DNA from 4 places in the uncultured Pseudomonas sp. genome. Region 2 is predicted to be linked to each of the others. Evidence: predicted binding sites of a transcription regulator. Region 2 holds the regulator's gene; each other region holds the start of a gene.
What was found. The regulator FliA, encoded in region 2, starts transcription of late flagellar genes. The targets are predictions, from matches to a motif close to CTAAAGTTTNNNNNNNNNNNGCCGNTAA.
Positions count from the first base shown of each region.

Region 1: the regulator FliA is predicted to act here: its motif matches at 1,427-1,454, upstream of Q0V31_RS15350 (methyl-accepting chemotaxis protein).
Region 3: the regulator FliA is predicted to act here: its motif matches at 1,381-1,408, upstream of Q0V31_RS01420 (methyl-accepting chemotaxis protein).
Region 4: the regulator FliA is predicted to act here: its motif matches at 814-841, upstream of Q0V31_RS12125 (flagellin).

Region 1 covers NZ_OX044366.1:3,245,204-3,247,404, forward strand. Annotated here, with positions in the region: gene Q0V31_RS15350 (methyl-accepting chemotaxis protein) at 1-1,391, opposite strand, end outside; gene Q0V31_RS15355 (Na+/H+ antiporter NhaC family protein) at 1,668-2,201, shown strand, end outside.
Region 2 covers NZ_OX044366.1:4,142,696-4,144,896, reverse strand. Annotated here, with positions in the region: gene fleN (flagellar synthesis regulator FleN) at 1-547, shown strand, start outside; gene fliA (RNA polymerase sigma factor FliA) at 544-1,290, shown strand; gene Q0V31_RS19290 (chemotaxis response regulator CheY) at 1,384-1,758, shown strand; gene Q0V31_RS19285 (protein phosphatase CheZ) at 1,777-2,201, shown strand, end outside.
Region 3 covers NZ_OX044366.1:290,332-292,532, forward strand. Annotated here, with positions in the region: gene Q0V31_RS01410 (ketosteroid isomerase-related protein) at 1-394, shown strand, start outside; gene Q0V31_RS01415 (M48 family metallopeptidase) at 458-1,270, opposite strand; gene Q0V31_RS01420 (methyl-accepting chemotaxis protein) at 1,446-2,201, shown strand, end outside.
Region 4 covers NZ_OX044366.1:2,572,171-2,574,371, reverse strand. Annotated here, with positions in the region: gene Q0V31_RS12125 (flagellin) at 1-721, opposite strand, end outside; gene Q0V31_RS12120 (flagellar hook-associated protein 3) at 1,079-2,201, opposite strand, start outside.

The sequences.
Region 1 (2,201 bases), 900 kb from region 2:
ATGCCATCGCTGGTCTGGCTGGCGATCAGCGCCGATTGGTCTGCGGTGCTGCGGGCGTCCTGCACGCTGCGTTTGACGTCGGCAATGATCGGCTGAAGTTTGTCGAGGAAGCGGTTGAACCAACTGGCCAGTTCGCCCAGTTCATCCTGCTTGGCATAGTCCAGGCGGCGGGTCAGGTCACCTTCACCGCTGGCAATATCTTTGAGCATCGCCGCGACGCCCAGAATCGGCCGGGTTACGCCCAAGGCCGTCAGCCAAATAAGCAGGATGCCCACGACCCCGGCAGCAAGACCCACGCCTAAGGCGATGGCGCTGCTGTGCGTGTTCATCTTATCCATCTCGGCTTCTAGCTGAGTTGCCCGCGCGAGCAGCACCTCCTCGGGTACTTCCATCAACACGCCCCAGGGCTGCGATTCAGGAGTCGGCAATATCGGCTGCAGCACCTGCAGGGTGCCGTTGTGGTGCAGCACCTCTGGGCGATTGTTGGCCACCATGCGCAGCATATCGCCATGCTGTTCGCTAAAGGCCTTCTCCAGCTTGTCGCCGAGCAGGCTGCTGTCACGGCTGTGCGCGGCCATTAAACCGGCCGGGCTGATAATGCTGACATGCCCGGCGCCATCAAACAGGTCTTTATGCGCCGCGTTACTAAGCTCTTGCAGGCTGGCCAGGCTGATATCCACGCCGAGAACGCCAATAACTTTGCCGGCCTGTTCGAGGGGGAAGGCAATACTGGTCATCAGGGTTTTCACCCCGTCGGCGTCATCGATATAGGGGTCGAGCAGGCACACTTTGTTTTTCTCAAGCGGGCAGCTGTACCAGGCGTTGTAAGGCGCACCGCTGAGACCCGGGGTTGCGTCGGCGAGGTTTTCTTCGGTCAAGCTTTCGGAAACCAGATCCCCGCTCTTGCCTTGCGACCAGTAGATCGAGAAGCGGCCTTTGTCATTACTGCCCAGGCTTGCCTGATCGACGAACAGTTCGTCCTTACCGTCCAGGGCGTTCGGCTCAAAGGCTACGTAGATGCCCAACAAACTTGGGTTGGCTTCCAGAGCACTGTGCACTTGTCGAGTCAGGTCTTCACGCAGGTCGAAGGCATCAAGAAAACGCTTTTCCGCTTGCTCACGAATAAACAACACCTGAGAAGCCGCACTCCGCCCGTATTGATAGGCATCCATAAAGTAACGCTGCATTTGCAGGGCCTGTGACTCACCACGGGCAGTCATGCGCAATTGCGCTGACTCTTGCAGCATCGACGAGCTGGCCTGCTTGACCAGTTCGGCACTGCGCGAGGCCTGAATGACCGAAGCCGAAACGAGAACGGCAACAACGGCCAGCAAGCACAAGCCTGCCAGCAGGGTGATCTTCAACTGGATGGAGAGTCGGCTGAACAGCATTATCAGGACCTTTTTATGACTGTGGCTTACAGCACCTATCGGCGCTTAGGCACTTTTCTTTAAGTTTTAGGGTGCGTAAAGCGCGGCAAGTTACGGGCAGGAAGAGCCTTTAAAGGGCAGGGTAATCGAAATTAGCGACGCTATGTATAAAATAATTTACAGCTGTTTTGACAGCTCGTTCAGGTTTGTGCAGAGTACGCGCCCTTCGCCGGACCGGCGCAGCATCCACAGAAGCTTGAAACCTTCGCGGACCTATTTAATTGCGGGAGTAAATCGATGAACGCAGTCGTTGCGGCAGTGGGGATCATGCTGATTCTCAGCTTGTGCCGCGTGCATGTGGTTGTAGCCCTAATAGTCGGTGCATTAGCCGGTGGCTTGCTCGGCGGTTTGGGCCTTGAAGGCTCGCTGACGGCCTTTCACAATGGCCTAGGCGGCGGCGCGAAGGTTGCTTTGTCCTACGCGTTGCTGGGTGCATTTGCCGTGGCGATTGCCAAATCCGGTTTGGCCCACGCGTTGGCGGACAAGGCGTTGGCTATGGTCGGTCAGCAGGACAGTAAGGGCGCAGGGCTGCTTAAGTGGCTGCTGCTCGCATTGCTGCTGGTGGTGGCGATTTCTTCGCAGAACATCCTGCCGATTCACATTGCCTTTATCCCGCTGCTGGTACCGCCGCTGCTGTATGTATTGAGCAAGCTGAAGCTCGACCGTCGTTTGATCGCCTGTGTGCTGACTTTTGGCTTGATCACGCCCTATATGTTTTTGCCGGTGGGCTTTGGCGGGATTTTCCTGAAAGACATTTTGCTGGCCAATGTG
Region 2 (2,201 bases):
GGTGCAGCTGTCGCCCATGCAACATGCCGGGTTGATCCAGGCATTCAGTGATATCAGCGATAACCTCGATGTGCTGATTGTCGACACCGCCGCAGGTATTGGTGATGGCGTGGTCAGCTTCGTCCGTGCCGCGCAGGAAGTACTGGTGGTGGTGTGCGACGAGCCGACCTCGATCACCGATGCTTATGCGTTGATCAAATTGCTCAACCGCGATCACGGCATGAATCGTTTTCGGGTCTTGGCCAACATGGCCCATACCCCGCAGGAGGGTCGTAACCTCTTTGCTAAGTTGACCAAAGTCACTGATCGTTTTCTCGACGTTGCCCTGCAGTATGTCGGTGCCGTGCCGTACGACGAATCAGTGCGCAAGGCCGTGCAGAAGCAACGCGCGGTCTACGAAGCCTTCCCTCGTTCGAAGTGCGCACTGGCGTTCAAGGCGATAGCCCAGAAAGTCGACGCCTGGCCGTTACCGGCCAACCCGCGTGGCCATTTGGAGTTTTTCGTTGAGCGTCTGGTGCAGCAACCGATTGCAGACCCGGCCATATGACAGCAGCCTCTGGACTTCGTATGTATAGCAAAGCGCAGGCGCAGGATTCCCAGCACCAGCTGATCGAGCGCTATGCGCCTCTGGTCAAACGCATTGCCTATCACCTGTTGGCGCGCTTACCGGCCAGTGTGCAGGTTGACGATTTGATTCAGGCCGGAATGATCGGCTTGCTCGAAGCGTCAAAAAAATACGATTCCAGTAAAGGTGCCAGCTTCGAGACATTCGTCGGTATCCGCATTCGCGGTTCCATGCTCGATGAGGTGCGCAAAGGCGACTGGGCACCGCGTTCGGTGCATCGCAATAGCCGCATGGTCAGTGATGCAATTCGAAAAGTTGAGGCCAGAACCGGCCGAGACGCTAAAGATCAAGAGGTTGCGGCCGAACTCCAATTGAGTCTCGAAGATTACTACGGCATTCTTGGCGACACTTTAGGCAGCCGCCTGTTTAGCTTCGACGACCTGTTACAGGACGGCGAGCATGGCGAGCTGGGTGAAGACGCTGGCAGCCACCACCTCGAACCTTCTCGTGATCTGGAAGATGAACGCTTTCAGGCGGCCTTGGCGGATGCCATCGGCAACCTGCCGGAGCGCGAGCGCTTGGTGTTAGCACTGTATTACGATGAAGAATTGAACCTTAAAGAGATCGGCGCAGTGTTGGGGGTGAGCGAATCACGCGTAAGCCAACTGCACAGTCAGTGTGCCGCTCGTCTGCGCGCCCGCCTGGGTGAGTGGCGCGCACGCTGAGTTGCTTCGCTAACGCTGCTGGTTTCACGATTAAAGGCGCATGCAGGTTGCTGGGTGCGCTGGGACTGTACGGAGGTCGACTTGGACAAGAACATGAAAATCCTCATCGTTGATGACTTTTCAACGATGCGACGGATCATCAAGAACCTCCTGCGTGACTTGGGGTTCACCAACACCGCAGAGGCCGATGATGGCACTACGGCGTTGCCAATGCTGCAAAGCGGTAGCTTCGACTTTCTGGTGACGGACTGGAACATGCCAGGCATGACCGGTATCGATTTGCTGCGCGCCGTGCGTGCAGATGAGCGCCTGAAAAGCCTACCGGTACTGATGGTTACTGCTGAAGCCAAGCGCGATCAGATCATCGAAGCCGCTCAGGCTGGGGTTAACGGTTATGTGGTCAAACCGTTCACGGCCCAGGTACTGAAAGAAAAGATTGAGAAGATATTCGAGCGGGTCAACGGCTGATGTCTGCCATGAGGTTCTATGGAACGTAAAGATTCCGTTCAGGGTGAGCTTGAGACGTCCCTGAAGCACAACGCTCGCCAACTGGTTGACAGCCTCGAGCAAGGCAACTTTGGTGAAGCGGTGCAGCTCATACATGAGCTGAACAAGGCGCGAGACCGTGGTCTGTATCACGAGGTTGGCAAGCTAACCCGTGAGCTGCATAACGCCATCGTCAACTTTCAGCTTGACCCCCGTGTGCCGCATGCCACTGAAGTGTCGCAAATCACCGATGCCACCGAACGTCTGAATTATGTGGTGACGATGACCGAGAAAGCGGCCAATCGCACCATGGATTTGGTCGAGTTGAGCGCACCGCTGGTGAATGGCCTCAGTGATGAGGCGCACAGCCTGAGTGCCGACTGGGGGCGCTTTATGCGCCGCGAGATGAGCGCCGATGGTTTTCG
Region 3 (2,201 bases), 3.9 Mb from region 2:
GTGGAATAAAGGCCGTATGGCGCTGGCTGAGCAACTGCACAGCAAAGACTTCCTTTATAAAAGCTCGTTTATTGGCCGACCACTGGCCAGCTCGGCATTTGCTCAGATGGTCCAGGACATCCGCCACGCCATGCCGGACCTGCAGGTGATGGTTGAGGAATGCATTGCCGAGGATTACAAAGTGGTGACGTGGAGCACCCTGATCGGCACCATCCAGCGGCCCGCGCTCGGCTATCAACCCAGCGACAAAGTGCTGACTATCTCGGCCATGGCCTTCTGGACGCTGACCTCGAGCAACGAAATCCAGGAAATCTGCACCATGTTCGACATGGAAAGCTTCCGCTCACAACTGGGCCTGCCCAGCCAGCCCTTTGCGGCCAAGGCGCTGCCTTAGGGCATCGAACGCCAGCCAACAAAAAGCCCCGTATGCGAGCGGGGCTTTTTTATTCACAGCGGCTTAGCGCGCGCGTTCGTACAGCGGCATTACTTTGGGAATCGCCGCCTGCAACGCAGCAATCCGGCTGTTTGACGACGGGTGAGTACTCATAAACTCAGGCGGCGAACCTTCGCTGACGGACGCCATCTTCTGCCACAGGCTGATGGCGGCGTTGGGGTTGAAACCACCACGGGCGGCCAACTCCAAACCAATCAGGTCGGCCTCGTTCTCATTGCCACGGCTATTGGGCAGGGTCATGCCGTACTGCACTGCGGCATCAGCCAGCGCCAGGGAGTCGGAGCCCAGACCGAGCAAGGCACCCGCGCCCTGCTTGGCCATCTCGATGCCATAGGCCTTGGACATCGCCTCACGGCTGTGTTCACGCAGGGCGTGAGCCATTTCGTGGCCCATGATCGCGGCAATCTCGTCATCAGTCAGTTTCAGCTTATCGATGATGCCGCTGTAGAAAATGATCTTGCCGCCGGGACCACAGTTGGCGTTCAGCTCGGGGCTCTTGATCAGGTTGACTTCCCACTGCCACTGCGCCGAATCCGGGCGAAACAGCGGTGCCTGCTTGATCAGGCGATCGGCAATCGAACGCAGGCGCTTGGCGTTGTTGCTGGTTTTATCCAGCACACCCTTGCTGGAAGCCTCACCCAGGGTCTGTTGATAGGACTGCGCGTACATCTGATTGACTTCTTGAGTCGAGAGCGCGCCGAACATGTACTGCTTACGTTCAACACCTACTGCGCCGCCACTGGTGGTATTAACAGCCTGGCAACCAACCAGCAACAAGGCCGCAGTCAGGCCGGTGATTCGAGATAAAGGGCTCATCCGTGCTTCTCCAATTGAAACAGCAACGTATGCTAGGCCTCGCACCACTGCCGGGCAACTACCAGACAGCACTTGCCGGCTCGTCATACGACTCAGCGAGCACCGATAATTAAGGCTTTGCCCACGTCTGGCCGATAACCAGAGCACGCATAACAAGATCTCGCCTGGAGGCGTAATGAAGCTCAAGTCCATCCAGTTTTCCGTCCTCGTCTTTGCAGGAGCCAGCGTGCTTGCTGTGGTCGTGGCACTGATGCTTTATGCAATATTTTCCGGCATCCGCACCCAGGAACTGGTGCAGGCGCGCAGTCAGGCGCAGGTAGAGGACGACATCCAGCAACGCCTGATTGCCCTGGCCCAAGGCCAGGTGCGGCAGATCCAGCGCGAGCTGGAATACCCACTGACGGTCGCCCGCAGCCTGGCGCAAACCAATATGCTGCTGGGCAGCGAGGATGCCAGCGGCAACCCGGCGCTGAGCATCAGCCGCGAGGAACTGTCGAATCTGGTGCGCCAGACCGTGGCAGAGAACCCCAAGCTGCTCGATGCCTTTATCGGCTGGGAGCCGAACGCCTTCGACGGTAACGACGACCTTTACGCCGGGCAGACCGAGCAAGGCTACGATTCCAGTGGGCGCTTTATGCCTTGGTGGTATCGCAAAGCGGACGGCAGCCTGATGGTTGAGGCTCTTGGCGAAAATATTGAAGGCACGACCCTGCTGCCTACCGGCGTACGTGAGGGCGAGTACTATCTGTGCACCAAAGAACGCCAACAAGCTTGCATCGTTGACCCCGCGCCCTACGAAATAGACGGCAAGATGGTGCTGATGTCGTCGTTCAACGTACCGCTTATGGTCAAGGGGCAATTCCGCGGCGTGGTCGGCGTCGACCTGTCGCTGCAGTCCATCCAGGACTTCCTCAGCAACGCGGCTACCCAG
Region 4 (2,201 bases), 1.6 Mb from region 2:
TCGCGCCATCAAACTTAGCGGCCAACGACTTGGCACTCTCGGTGCTACCAACCGAAATGTCTGCAGTTTGACCACCACCAACCACAGAAAGCGTACCTGCGGCAAACAAGCTTGCAGGTGTTGTAGCAGTACCAAAGGCACCGGGTATACCTAAGTTATCAACAACTTTAGCAGTATTAGTTGTGCCTGTTGCACTATTGGTCTGGAACGAGCCAACTGCGCTGGCCGAGCCATTTTTCAAGGTTACGTCGATAGTTTCAAACGCGTTTGAGCCTACTTGAAAACTTGAGGTACCGAACGAACCATCAAGCAACTTACGACCACCAAACGTGGTGGTATCGGCGATTCGGGTCAATTCACTCTGCAGCGCAGACACTTCTTTCTGCAGCGAGGCGCGATCTGAGTCGCTGTTAGAGCCGTTGGCGGACTGAATGGACAGGTCACGCATGCGCTGCAGCAGGTTAGTGGACTGCTGCAGGGCACCTTCAGCAGTTTGCGACAGAGAGATACCGTCGTTGGCGTTACGCACCGCCACGTTAAGGCCGCTGATCTGGCTGGTCAGACGATTGGAGATTTGCAGGCCGGCGGCGTCGTCTTTGGCGCTGTTGATGCGCGAACCGGTGGACAGGCGCTCCAGCGAGGTGTTCAGGGCATTCGACGAGCTGGTCAGGTTGCGCTGAGTATTGAGCGACGCAATGTTGGTGTTAACTGTTAAGGCCATGATGGTGTCCTCCAAGGACTAACGTGTTTGCCTGAGCGTGCGAGCTTGGGCGGGCTTTGCCCAGGCACCCATAAAGTTCGCATTCGTACTTTGTATCGGCGCTTGCTGCGGGAGCTTTAGGAGTTTTTTAAAAAACTCTTGCAGTTTTTTTGGTGTTTAAAAACAGCTTGTTGCCGCGCTTGATCACCGTAAACCCAAGGGCTGCCAAGGAGCCGTCGCACGTCTTGACCTTATGTAGGGTGGGTTAGCGGCGCTGGGCCGCGTATTTACAGACACCGATGAGCCTGTGCACCGCGTAACCCACCAACAATGGCTAACGCCAAAAACGCGGTGGGTTACGCCGCTGCGCGGCCCACCCTACAGCTTGTTAAACAAGTTGAGGCTGCTGATCTTGACGTAGCTCTGCTGGGCCGCCTCAAGAATGATGGTCTGGAATGACAGCCGCGACAGCGCCTCGGCGTAATCCAGCTCACGCAGGTTGGCCTGCACACCTTTGTTGACCAAGGTGACATCGTCATTGTCGACTTGGGTGGTGTCGATAATGTTCATGCGCGCGCCGATTTCACCGCGCACGCTGTCCACGGTGCTCATGCCCAAGTCGATATTGCTCAATGCCGCCGCTACCGCATCACGGGTCGCGCGATTGCCGGCCGGGCTATCGATAGAGCTCTCTAAGGCCATGCGTAAATTGGCGATGGTGTCGAGAATGCCCTGCTTTTCTTCTGCCTGGCGGCCAAGGGTGAAGGTGTCTCCGGCCACTGGGGGAGTGGCCAGGGTGATCGACAAACCATTGCTTTGCAGGGTCAGCGGATAAGCCGTAGCCACACTGGAAAACCCAGGGGTCAAGGCGTAGGGCGCAGCAAAGTTGAAGTCAGTCGAGGGTAAGGGTTCAGCCTCAATTGTAAAGCTCAGCTGGCTGGCAGGAGTAAACGCGGCATAAGTCGCGGCGGGGTCTGTAACGGCTACGCTCAGACTCTGCGCCGGATTGCTCGAAGCCGCGACACTGATAGCCGACTTGGCACCGACCACGACAGTTTCACCGCCAACGGGCACGCCATCAAATTGCAGGGTCACGCCACGGAAAACCAGTTTATCGCTCTGATCTGGGTTGCTATCCAGCTTGCCGGTGGCCAAGGCTGGGGTAGCAGTACCGTACTTGAACACTTCATAACTGGCCGCGTCGGGATTACCGAACACCACGCTGATACCCGCCTCGGGAAATGCCGGGGTGGCGGCAAATGCGACTTCATCCTGCACCAAGGCATTGGAGACGCTAAGGGTCGAGCCGGCAGGGCTGACGGTCAGGCTGCTGGATACCCGCTCAGCATTGGTGATGTTCTGGAAGATCTTCTTGCCGTTATCGCTGATGGCTAAGTTCAGTGAGCTGGCAATCTGCAATTTGCGCTGGCCTTCGTCACCCTGGTAGCTATAGCTGCCGTCACTTTCGCGGACGAAGGGCTGGCTTTTACCTTGAAAGCCG